DNA from 2 places in the Alkalicoccus luteus genome. Region 1 is predicted to be linked to the other one. Evidence: predicted binding sites of a transcription regulator. Region 1 holds the regulator's gene; the other holds the start of a gene.
The links. The regulator NrdR, encoded in region 1, represses ribonucleotide reductase genes. The targets are predictions, from matches to a motif close to AACACNATATATNGTGTT.
Positions count from the first base shown of each region.

Region 2: the regulator NrdR is predicted to act here: its motif matches at 2,700-2,717, upstream of ACSZLD_RS15245 (vitamin B12-dependent ribonucleotide reductase).

Region 1 covers NZ_JBPZEY010000001.1:207,576-213,878, forward strand. The annotation lists gene mqnC (cyclic dehypoxanthinyl futalosine synthase) at 1-314, opposite strand, end outside; gene dnaI (primosomal protein DnaI) at 707-1,645, opposite strand; gene ACSZLD_RS01105 (replication initiation and membrane attachment family protein) at 1,649-3,031, opposite strand; gene nrdR (transcriptional regulator NrdR) at 3,090-3,557, opposite strand; gene ACSZLD_RS01115 (DUF1499 domain-containing protein) at 3,573-3,980, opposite strand; gene speD (adenosylmethionine decarboxylase) at 4,398-4,799, opposite strand; gene ACSZLD_RS01125 (glyceraldehyde-3-phosphate dehydrogenase) at 5,083-6,111, opposite strand.
Region 2 covers NZ_JBPZEY010000013.1:61,802-68,104, forward strand. The annotation lists gene ACSZLD_RS15245 (vitamin B12-dependent ribonucleotide reductase) at 32-2,587, opposite strand; gene lipM (lipoate--protein ligase family protein) at 2,864-3,694, opposite strand; gene ACSZLD_RS15255 (rhodanese-like domain-containing protein) at 3,827-4,201, shown strand; gene gcvPB (aminomethyl-transferring glycine dehydrogenase subunit GcvPB) at 4,262-5,737, opposite strand; gene gcvPA (aminomethyl-transferring glycine dehydrogenase subunit GcvPA) at 5,734-6,303, opposite strand, start outside.

The DNA.
Region 1 (6,303 bases):
ATCTCCGTCCCGCCGACATCGATGGTCTCCTGGATCTTTTGAAAAATCACTTCGTTATCCAGCGTATAGCCGTCCTTCGCGTTCGGAGGCCGGTAAAACGCACAAAAACGGCAGTATGTGTCGCAGAAGTTCGTATAGTTGACGTTGCGTCCAATCACAAAAGTGGTCTCCGGCTCCGGATGCCACTGCTTCATCTTCTCGTTTGCGAGCTCACCCATCTTCTCTACTTCATCTGATTCGTAAAGACGGATGGCATCTTCTACAGTAATTCGCTCCCCGTTCCGAGAGCGTTCCAGAATATCATCGATACTCATCTAGGAATCCCCCATTCATAACTTACAAGCTCTTGTCCTATCGTACCACATTCTGTGCGGCGGTCAAAAAGAAACCGTTGTAATCAACCAGTGAACAGTCTGTGTCCACGCGCAGCTTCTGCAGACGTTCCAGCTGTACATTCCCCTCCAAATCTATCTTTCTGCACGTGTTTCTGATCATCTCCTCCCTGTTAAATAAAGAAGCTGCCTTGATCAGGCAGCTTCTCCCAGAGTGTTGATAACGTTATTTCAGGTGAATTACCTTGCATCTGCCTGCATCTGCGGACCCTCGCTTTCCGGAGGGAACTCCTGGAAATAGCTGAAGGGAAGCTTTTAGCGAAAAGCGGAGCAGGCTTGCATAGAAAACGGCATGCTTCTTCTGTCTCCATTCATCAGTCTGTCCGCCGGTTGCGGCCGCTCATGGGGATTTCATCAGTCAGGTGACGAATCCGTTCCATGATCCGCTTCGCTTTCAGTTCGTCTACCTTTTCCGCTCCGCGCGTCTGTGTGGAGGCGAAGTGCAGCTCCAGGTCGTCCAGGCTGAAATTAGAGGTGAAGACGGTAGGCAGCTTTTCCATCATGCGGAACTGCAGCAGGGAGCCGAATACTTCGTCCCGCACCCAAGGCGTCATCGTCTCTGCGCCGATGTCATCGAGAATCAGCACGCTGGCCCGTTTCACGTTATCGAGTTTATCCTGATAGGATCCGTCAGCAATTCCGCTTTTCAGCTCCCGTAAAAAGTCAGGTGTGTAAACGAGCATTGTTTCTACTTCCTGGTCAGCAAACTCGTTGGCGATCGCACTGACCAAAAACGTTTTTCCGACCCCGAATGGACCGTGGATGTAAAGACCTTTAGCCGTTTCCCCAGGTACTGTGTTGGTACAAAACGCCAGCGCTTTGACGTAGGCGTCTGTTCTGGTTTCCGTATCTGACTCAAAGTCATCGAACGTCACAGTCAGCATATCCTTCGGCAGGTAAAGACTCTTCATAAATGATTCGTGTCTTTTCCGTTCGTCGTCCCGCCTCTTTAGCGGGCACGTCTGATAGGAAAGATGAATGCGCCCGCGCACTGCATCGAGCTGCGGCTGATAGCCCTGCATCACATTCGGACAGGCGGCAAGTCCAGGACAGTGATCGCAGTTGTGCCACTGTTCTTTATACTGATACAGGTCGTTCAGACCGCTTTCAACAGCTTCGCGGCCAATCTCCGGATGCTCGTTTAAGAATGCCGCCACTCTGCTGTCTGCTGTCACTTCCCGCGTCAGCTTGTTCAGCCGCTCCTGAATCCGTCCGTCACCAAACCGGCGCAGCGACTGGTTAATCGGGTCCATCGCTTATCCTCCTCTCTTTTCTTTTTTCTCGCGCAGCAGCGCTTTGTATTTTTCCGCTTCCTGCCTGGCCCGCTGCAGAGACTGCTCATCCTGCTTTTTTTCTTCCTGGGGCTCCTGCATCCACTTCGGGAGAGGCTGCTTGACCTGTTTTCCCTGCGGCTGCTTCTGCTTTTGTTCATAATTCTTTCTGCCTTCATGCTCCTGCTTGGCCAGTGCCATCGCATCCGCGACAGTCTTTACTTTTTTACGCTTCCACTGGGTCGCGATTTTAAAAGCGAGCCCTTTCGCCAGATTGCCGTTGTTGACGATATACAAATAGTCGATTAAAACATTCACAACGCCTGCCGGAAGTCCGTAATCGGCCATCAGCTCTTCGATAATATCTACGTCGCCCGGGAACACTTTTGCCCCGTCGCTCAAGGCATGCAGGTATTCAAGAGGCGATGTCGTTTCAAAGTACTGAATCTGCCGCTCTTCGTCAGTAGCAGGCTTCTTTTGCACGGTGCGCAGCTGCGGCGGCTGGCTGCGCATGCCAAGCATCGGCGGTTTGCCGTTTTCCTGCAGACGGTATCGCCTTTTAGCGGCCTCACGCAGCTCCTTTACGTCGAGATGATCGGTGTGAAGCATCGCATCCTGAATTAAATAAGCAATTTCTTCCGCGCTGTACCGGTATAAAAACGCAATTTGACGAATACACGTTTCATTGATTTCGGTGTACAGCTCCTCCCGTTTAACGAACGGAGGCAGATAAGCTGCAATTTCTTCGAGCGTCAGCTCCTCACTGCCAAAACTGAAGGAGGCTTCGTCGCCGCTCCCCTGCAGGATCGAGGCAGACGAGACAGCGTCGGCCATTTCCCCGGACGTACTTCGCATTTCAGACGGATGGATCGAAGTGAATACTTCATCGAATCCTTGCGTCACTTTTTCAAAGCCGCTTTTATCTGATTTATGTACGGAAAAGGATTCCCGGAGTCTGCGGTATCGTTCACGGCTGCCTATTCGATTGTACAAATACACGCTCAGTAAATCGTCCGCAAAAAAGTCGGCAGGCGAAAGCGGCTGCTTGAGCTCATATAAATACACGCTGTCTCCGTCTTCCTGCTTTTTAAATGTGTCGAGCAGCCCCATTGCTTCGAGCTTTCTCCGTTCATCTGCCAGCATCGGCAGCGGCTGTCCGGTATGCGTCATCCACTGTTTATGCGTGCCCCGGATGGAGAGGTCCGCACTCATGCTGATCTCTGATGCGAGCATCATATACAGGCTGTAAGCGACTGGTCCGATAAGCGGCTGATATAAAAGTGTCAGCGAGCGGACACGTTCGTCCGGCACCGCTGCGGACATGACGGCGGTAAATGGTGTTGCGGGCTGTATGTCCTGCCAGCGCATGTCGTCATCCCTCCATAGAAAAGAGCCGCCCCGAAACAGACTGGGGCAGCCCCGGTAGTTACGATCGTTTGTTTTCCCGGTTGATCAGATCCTTCAATTCGTCAACAAATACATTAATATCTTTAAACTGTCTGTAGACAGATGCAAATCGCACGTAAGCTACATCGTCGATATCAGCTAAATGCTGCATGACGTATTCACCAATATCGTTGCTGCTTATTTCCGATGCGCTTCGGTTCCGCATCTCTTTTTCCACTTCCGTCGTCAGCTGCTCCAAACGCTCGAGCGGAATCGGCCGCTTTTCACATGCCCGCACCAGACCGCGAAGCAGCTTTTCACGGCTGAACTCTTCCCGGTTGCCGTCTTTCTTTACCACAATCAGAGGCGTTTTCTCAACGCGCTCGAAAGTTGTATAGCGGTAGCCGCACGCTTCACACTCCCGGCGGCGCCGGATCGCTCTTCCTTCGTCGCTCGGTCTAGAATCTAATACCTTTGTTCCGTTATGAGAACAGTGCGGACATATCATTGCGGACACCTCACTTTATCTGCTCAGTTCATCTCCGAGTGCCGTACCGACGAACGTCAGCCTGCTGTTCAGCTCTTTGTAGAGGCTTCGCACCATCTTGGCGCTGCTTCCGAAGTCTGTAAACAGGACGGTATCCGTATTCACAGCAAAATCAACCGCAGTACGGTACGGACGTACCATGATGACCGTTATGACGATAAATTGCTTTTTTCCAGACGTCGTATTGACGATAATTTCCCCATGCTCTTCTGATACGGAACTGACCGTGTACCCCTGCTTCTGGGAAAACATTGTCTGAAGCTCCGCCATCACTTTATCTTTCATGGCTTTATAGTAATGGGTTTGCAGCGTTTCGTCCGGATGTTTTTCGTTTGTTTCTGTTCTGGTACTGAATGCTTTTTGCAACGTTTGTTTGATTCCCATTTATATGCACCTCGCCTTCTCTAAGAATAGCAAGAAACGGCCGCTGATTCAATCGAATATGACAGACCGGTCAAAACGCATTGCTTGGAATCAAAGACTGAGCATCGGATGGAATCAGCAGGAAAATGGTGGAACGAGTCGATCCTCAGCATTCCTTCATCTGGAAATTTCCGGCGCTGTAAAGTGAGATGCGTATATACCCCTGCCGACATCAGAGGACCTCGGCTCAGAACGAAGTGAAGATCCATCGCTTCCAACGAAAGAAAGAAGCAGCTAGCTGAGCCTGTTCTCTCCAGAAAGCGAGTATCCGCAAATACAGGCAGATGCAAAATAATTTACCTGAAAGGACGTGATCACCACCCTGAAAAAACCGCTCCGGCTGATCTGCCGGAGCGGTTTTAAAACGATAATGCTATTTTACGAAGAAGTGCTGCTGTATGAGCCTTCCCCTGATTTCTGCATGACTTCAATCGGTCCAATACCTCGTGGTACCTCAACTACTTCTGATCGTCCAGCACCAAGTGCGTTCGCAATAAAATCGGCTGCCACGTTCGGGTCGATCCGGTCTCCGCACGTATATACGTCAATACTTGCATACCCATGTTCCGGAAAACTGTGAATCGTCAAATGCGACTCGCTGATAATCACCACACCGCTGACACCCTGCGGTGCGAACTTATGAAAAGCGACCTCTCTAACTTCTGCGCCTGCTTCAAGTGCGGCGTCAACGAAGGTTCGTTCAATAAATGCCATATCATTAAGCTTGTCGATGTTGCACTTCCATAGTTCTGCAATTACATGTCTTCCCATTGTATCCATTGCAAAATCCCCCTTCTTCAGTTTCAAAGCTGTTTGTCGATCACTTAATCCGGGATTACTGGGGGGAAAGTTAGTCCGGTGAGGTCCTAACCCTTTAATAATCAGGCTAAGCGAAGTTTACGAGAGTTAGTATACGTTTTTTACAACAATAATGCAATCATTTTTTACCGTATCTTCCAGCTGTATTAAGCTGATTATGCCGGGCAATTCACTCTGTTTTTAGCCGTTCATAGCGAAAGCCGTCCTCCGGAATGTTCCGGAAGACGGCCGTCATGTTGACCGATCAGGATGCGTATGTGCTGCGGTCGGCATTTAAGTAGCTGCCGACGTGGTAAACAAGGTCGAGCAGACGGCAGGAGTAGCCCCACTCGTTATCGTACCAGGCAAGTACCTTTACCTGACGATCGTTCACGACCATAGTGGACTGTCCGTCGATGATAGCAGAGCGTGCGTCGCCGTTAAAATCAACGGAAACGAGCGGATCATCCGTGTAGCCGATAATGCCGGCCATGCCGTTCATCCCGGATTCACGAAGAATGTGGTTTACTTCTTCCACCGACGTATCGCGGCCGACATCGACGACGAGGTCAACGAGCGATACGTTTGGAGTCGGAACCCGCAGAGCAAGTCCGTGAAGCTTTCCTTCCATTTCCGGAAGCACAGACGAAATTGCCTTTGCTGCTCCGGTTGTAGTCGGTATGATCGACTGGCCGCATGCACGTGCACGGCGCAGATCTTTGTGCGGATTATCAATATTTCGCTGGTCTCCTGTGTAGGAATGAACCGTTGTCATCATTCCGGACACAATGTCGAGCTCATCATGCAGCACTTTGACGACAGGTGCCAGGCAGTTCGTTGTGCAGGAAGCATTAGAAAGGACATGATGGTTTGTGTGATCGTAGTCTTCTTCATTAACGCCGTATACGATGGTCACATCTTCATTTTTACCTGGCGCCGTGATAATCACCTTTTTTGCCCCTGCTTCCAGGTGCTTTTCCGCTTCTTTCTTTTCGCGGAACTTGCCTGTTGCTTCCAGTACAATATCGATACCAAGCTCTCTCCACGGCAGCTCAAGCGGGTCACGGGAATTAACCAGTTCTACCTGCTTCCCGTCTACTACCAGCTTTCCGTCGACAGCTTCCACGCGCTTTTTAAATGTCCCGTGTACTGTATCATAGTTTACGAGGTGGGCTAGCGTCTCCGCCGGATACCCTGCGTTCACAGCCGCGATTTCCACCTTTTCATCCATCATCGCCTTGCGAAACACCATCCGTCCAATTCTGCCAAACCCATTAATTGCTACTCGTATCATATAATACCCCTCCCAAGCTAATGTGCTATATTATATAAGCGTTTTCATGGATATAGTATAGCACATTAGTCAAAAAAGATACTATCTATTTTTGTAAATTACAAAAGATTTCCTTCCTTTAAGGCAAGGGGCACGTATACTTGGCGCTCCCTTCCTTTCATCATTCTATTGTGCTGAACGGAAGCGAGGAGA
Region 2 (6,303 bases), on a different contig from region 1:
CTGCAGTCCTTTTGTTACCGCAATGTGAAATTTACAACCCGCACTTTAACTGAGCGCTGCAGTTCGTGCACGTATTGCAGCCTCCGATGTCTTCTACCGTTCCCTGTCGGCAAACCGGGCACGTATCTCCAACCTCACTTCCGTAATTTACAGAAGTGGAGCGGACATCGGTAATAGTTTCAACAAGCACAACCGGCTGCTTTGTTTCATTCTGCTGCTCTCCTCCAGTGAGGTCCACTGCATAGTTGTCGTTCTCTTCTGCTTTCAGCGTAAGCACTTGTGAATCACGGCTGCCGTCAACGTAAACTGTACCGCCTTTAGCTCCGCCTTTATAGAGACGCTCATAAACAGATTTAACTTGATCTACGGTATAGCCTTTTGGTGCATTAACCGTTTTACTCAATGAGCTGTCCACCCATTTTTGAATCACACATTGAACGTCTGCATGTTCTTCAGGTGAAAGCTCCATTGACGAAACAAACCAGTCGGGCAGCTCATTCGGATCTTGTTCCGGATGTTCTTCAAGATATTTTTGCAAAATTTCTGCCTTCACTTCGATAAACTTTCCAAGTCTTCCGCTTCGGAAATAAGAGAAGGAAAAATACGGCTCCAATCCAGTAGATACTCCGACCATCGTTCCAGTAGAGCCAGTAGGTGCTACTGTTAAGAGATGAGAGTTGCGAATGCCGTGCTTCTGAATCCCCTCCAGCACGTCTAGCGGCATTTTCTTCATATAACCGGTTTCCGTGAACTTCGATCGAAGGTACTGTGTTTCATCTGCGCTGTTACTCTCAAGATAAGGAAAGCTTCCCTTTTCCTCAGCAAGTTCGATTGAGGTACGATAAGCCGTAACAGCAATCGTTTCAAAAATCTTATCAACAAGGACATTTCCTTCGTCAGAGCCATAGCGGGTCTCCGTCTTAATTAACAGATCGTGCAGCCCCATAACCCCAAGACCGACGCGTCGCTCGCCGAGCGCCTGCTTCGTGTTTTGTTCCAGGAAATAAGGAGTTGCGTCAATGACGTTGTCCTGCATGCGGACGCCGGTAGCTACTGTCTCAGCCAGTTTTTCGTAATCTACTTTCTTCGCCTCTGTGTCTGCCATTTCAGCAAGGTTTACCGCAGCCAAATTGCAAACGGAGTAAGGAGCGAGCGGCTGCTCTCCGCAAGGGTTGGTAGCAACTACTTTTTGCCCGTAGGCACTTGCATTTGTCATTTCGTTAGCATTGTCTATAAAGAAAATACCAGGTTCTGCAGAATACGTCGCACAGATATTAATGAGGTTCCAAAGCTCTTTCGCTTTAATGGTGCGGTAAGTGCGGACACCAAACCCAAGCTTTTCCCATTCACGAACATCTCCGTACTCCTGCCATTCGCGGTTATACGCCTGCATTTCCTCTGCTGAATAGTTCTCTACGTCCGGGAAACGAAGCTGGTAATCTGCATCCTGCTCAACAGCTTCCATAAACTCTTTCGTTATACAGACGGAAATGTTCGCACCAGTTAAAAATTCGGCATTGTTGACCTGATACGTTCCGCCATCCCGAAGCTTTTGTTCCGCATCACGGATTACTTTTGGATCAAAGCCTCCCTGGCCTTCAATATGCTTATAATTAATGATGCTCTGGTACATTGCCTCTTCCAGCTCTGTGAACGGCGTGAATTTCAGTTTGTCTTTAATAAGAGATGCAATTTGATCATCCTCTGTCTGCTCGAGCAGATAGCGGAGAATCCGCGGATTCTGCATTTTTGAAATAATAAACTCCAAAATATCCGGGTGCCAGTCTGCGAGCATTATCATCTGTGCTCCTCGCCTGGACCCTCCCTGCTCAACGAGATGCGTCAGCTTAGCGATATCATCGAGCCAGGATACTGAACCGGAAGACTTCCCGTTCACTCCTCTTGCAAGCGCGTTTCTTGGACGAAGCGTAGATCCATTCGTTCCCACACCTCCGCCGCGGCTCATGATTTCCATGACTTGTTTGCGGTGATCGGAAATTCCCTCTCGTGAGTCAGCTACGAAAGGCATGACATAGCAGTTAAAATACGTAACGTCTGTTTCGGAGCCTGCTCCGTAAAGAACCCGTCCTGCAGGAACAAAATTCATGTTCACGAGCTGCTGGTAGAACTTTTCAAACCATTCACTGCGCTTCTCTTCTGTTTTCTCAACGGAGGCAAGACCGCGAGCATTACGCTTAGCAATCTGTTCATAATAAAGCTCAAGCGGTTTATCGATCGTCGCTAGTGAGCGCTCAACGATGCCGGTCTTTTTCTCTTCAGGAGAATCAAGCACACCGAGGAATTCTTCTTCAACCGCAATTTTAGCGGTTCCCGCTTCCCAGTTAATGCTCGTCACAAAACCGTATCCCCGTGCTGGAAACTTTGGATCGTTCTTAACGGTCAGTACGACAAAATCTCCTGCTTTTAACGTTACTTTTTCTGTATCCTTGAACGTATAACGATCCAGCATCACCAATCTGGAAACTCCGCTTTGCTGACGGTGCATATCCGGAGCTACCGGAAATACCTGTGGAAACTGCTCAATGTCCTTATTCAGCTGATCGAGATCAATTCGTTTTTCTGACATATACGTAGTCACTGGCCTCGCTCCTTCTCGTACTTTTGATAATGCTGAGCATCATTGTCCGGGCAAAAAGAAAGGAAGCCCGGCAAGGCTCCTTATGAAATTACGTAAGCATGACGCTATATATAGTGTTTTCAGTGAAATAAGCAACTATATATAGGATATATTGCTATTCTATACCCTGGTCGTCAGCTTGTAAACGCAAAAGTTATGAAATTAATATGCCGTTTTTCGAGGAGCCGGCGGGCGCAAGGCTCTGCTCGAAAAAATAGGTATATACTAGTATTTGTAATTCCACTCATCCGACGCGTATTTACTTATAGCCAGATGGCTGACCTGCTCTTTCAGCTCTTGATTGAGCTCCCACTCTTTAAGCTGAATGCCAAGATCCTCTTCAAACCCGCGCACAAAAGCAGCCCTCATATCTTCTGGAGATGGAATGCGTTCCATGAGCTCCTCCATTGGCGTCGCTTTACTGCGGAAGCCTGCCTGCATTCTCCGGCGAATTCGTTCACTCTTAAATAAAAACATATCAAATAATTTTTCCTCATCAAACCGCCGAATAATTGATCCGTGCTGCAAAATAATTCCTTTTTGTCTCGTTTGGGCACTCCCGGCAATCTTTCGACCGTTTACAACCATCTCATACCAGGATGGTGCGTCAAAACAGACGGCGGATCGCGGTGATTTTAAATCTGCTTTTTCTTCTTCCGTCCACGGAATGGAAAATCCCGCTTCCAATCCCATGTTTTTAAATCCGAGCAGGAGACCTCCTGAAAGGACTCTGTATGCTTCGGTGATGCCGGCGGGAATACCGGGATGATCTTCCTTTACGATGATGCTGTACGTCAGCTCATCTTCGTGCAGGACAGCTCTGCCGCCTGTCGGCCTCCTGACAAGTCCTGCTTTATGCCGTTTAACAGCCTCTAGATCAATATCCCGTTCCACTCGCTGAAAATAACCGAGTGAAAGCGAGGCCGGATTCCATTCATAAAAGCGGATAACCGGAGGAATTCGCCCTTCCCGGTGCCAATCCATCAGCTTTTCATCGAGCGCCATGTTGTAGGCGGGGCCGGCCGGACCTGAATTTATGTAATACCATTGTTCCATACGAGCAACCTCCCAACCATTCTATCATACAGAAAAACAGACTGAAGAACAAAGCAGAAAGAGAAACATTGCACAAAGACCTGATAACGTTTATTATTTAGTATGGTAAACGTCATGTAAAGGGGTGTCGGAATGGAACTGTGGATACTGATTGCAGTAACCGTCTTGCTAATTGTGTTTCTCATTTTCCGTATGAAAAAACCGTCGTACCTGTCGGTTTTGACACAGGAAGAGTTCACTAAAAATTACCGAAAAGCACAGTTGATTGATGTCCGTGAAGAGCGGGAATTTAAAACCGGACATATTCTGGGTGCACGAAATATTCCGCTTTCTCAAATGAGGATGCGAAACTCAGAGATTCGGCCGGATAAGCCTGTTTATTTATACTGTCAAAACGGATCCCGATCTGTACAAGCTGCCAAGATTCTCCGCAAAAAAAGAGATGCCGAAGATCTGAACATGCTTAAAGGCGGCTTTAAAAAGTGGACAGGCAAAGTAAAAAAATAAGATTTCCCTGCAAAAAGCCTTCCGGAGGTGGTTCCCCGGAAGGCTTTTTCTTCTTTTAAATTAAACGGTTGCTTCTTCTTTCGCTTGCCAGCGCAAGATTGGCTTACGGGCTGCCTGTGTTTCATCTAAACGGCTTACGACCGTCGTATGAGGAGCCTCCTGAACAATCTCAGGATTCGTTTCTGCTTCTTTAGCAATTTGAATCATCGCATCGCAAAATTCGTCCAGTGTTTCTTTCGATTCTGTTTCAGTCGGTTCAATCATGAGGCATTCCTCGACGTTAATTGGGAAGTAAATCGTCGGCGGATGATAGCCGAAATCAAGCAACCGCTTTGCGATATCCAGCGTTCGGACGCCAAGTTTCTTTTGTCTTTTCCCTGACAATACAAACTCGTGCTTGCAATGCTGCTCATATGGCGTGTCAAAGTACGGCTGCAGCCTGCGCAGCATATAATTTGCATTCAGCACTGCCTGACGGGAAACCTGCCGCAATCCTTCCGGGCCCATCGTTCGAATATACGTATAGGCACGTACATTAATTCCAAAGTTACCGTAGTATGGCTTCACTCGGCCAATCGTATCCGGAAACTCCCAGGCAAACCTGAAGCTGTCGCCCTCTTTTGCAACGATCGGAGCTGGTAGATACGGAACAAGATCCTGCTTAACCCCAACCGGACCAGAACCAGGTCCTCCTCCACCGTGTGGAGTTGTAAACGTTTTGTGCAGATTTAAGTGTACGACGTCAAATCCCATATCACCGGGACGAGTCATGCCTAAAATTGCATTGGAGTTAGCTCCGTCATAGTATAATTTCCCGCCCGCTTCATGAATAATGGAAGCCATTTCAACAATATCGCGTTCAAACAGCCCCAACGTATTTGGATTCGTCAGCATCAGCGCCGCTGTGTCCTCGCCTGCCAGCTCACGCAGGTGCTCGAGATCTACCAGTCCTTCTTCATTGGAGCGAACCGTAACAGCGTCAAATCCAGCTACGACAGCAGAGGCAGGGTTCGTGCCGTGTGCCGAGTCTGGAACAATGACCTTCGTACGGCCGTAATCGCCGTTCGCCTCATGATAAGCGCGAATCAGCATAAGCCCGGTCCACTCACCGTGCGCCCCCGCTGCAGGCTGAAGCGTCACTTGATCCATACCTGTTACAACTTCAAGAGTCCGCTGCAGTTCGTACATTAATTCAAGCGCACCCTGAATCTGTGACTCCGGCTGATACGGATGCAAGTGAGCAAAGCCCGGATATCGCGCTACATCTTCATTGATTTTCGGGTTGTATTTCATCGTACACGACCCGAGCGGATAAAAGCCGGAATCTACTCCATGGTTACGGCGTGATAAAGCCGTATAATGTCTGACGAGTTGAAGCTCGGAGACCTGCGGCAGTTCAGCTGGTTCTTTTCTGCGATACTTAGATGGCAGCAGCTCCTGCTCTTCAACCGGATCAATATCCAGTTCCGGGAGGCTGTGACCTATTCGACCTTCTCTGCTCAGCTCGAAAATGAGCGCCTGTTCTTCCGTTCTCATTTTAATCCCTCCAGTCCTTCTGCGAGTGCTTCAATTTCTTCCTTCGTACGAAGCTCTGTAACTGCAATCAGCATGTGATGATCGCGTCCTTCGTAAAATCTGCCTAGATCCAGTCCGCCGATGATGCCTTTCTTAAACAGTGCCTCATTTACTCGTTCGCACGGTGCAGGCAGGTTAATCACAAACTCGTTAAAGAACGGGCCATCATGAACCAATTCAAAACCAGCCTGCTGAAGGCGCTTTTTCGCGTAGTGGGCCTTTTGCATGTTCTGAGAAGCCATTTCCTGAAGACCATATTTTCCGATCGCGCTCATGGCCACAGATGCAGCGAGCGCATTCAGTGCCTGATTGGAACAAATATTGCTGGTAGCTTTGTCGCGACGGATATGCTGCTCCCGAGCCTGAAGCGTTAAAACAAACCCTCGTCTTCCGTCTTCATCCACTGTTTCACCAACAAGTCTGCCCGGTACTTTACGCATCAGCTTTTTCGTCACAGCAAAGTAGCCGCAGTGCGGTCCTCCCAGCTGGGTTGGTATGCCGAACGGCTGAGCGTCCCCTACTACAAC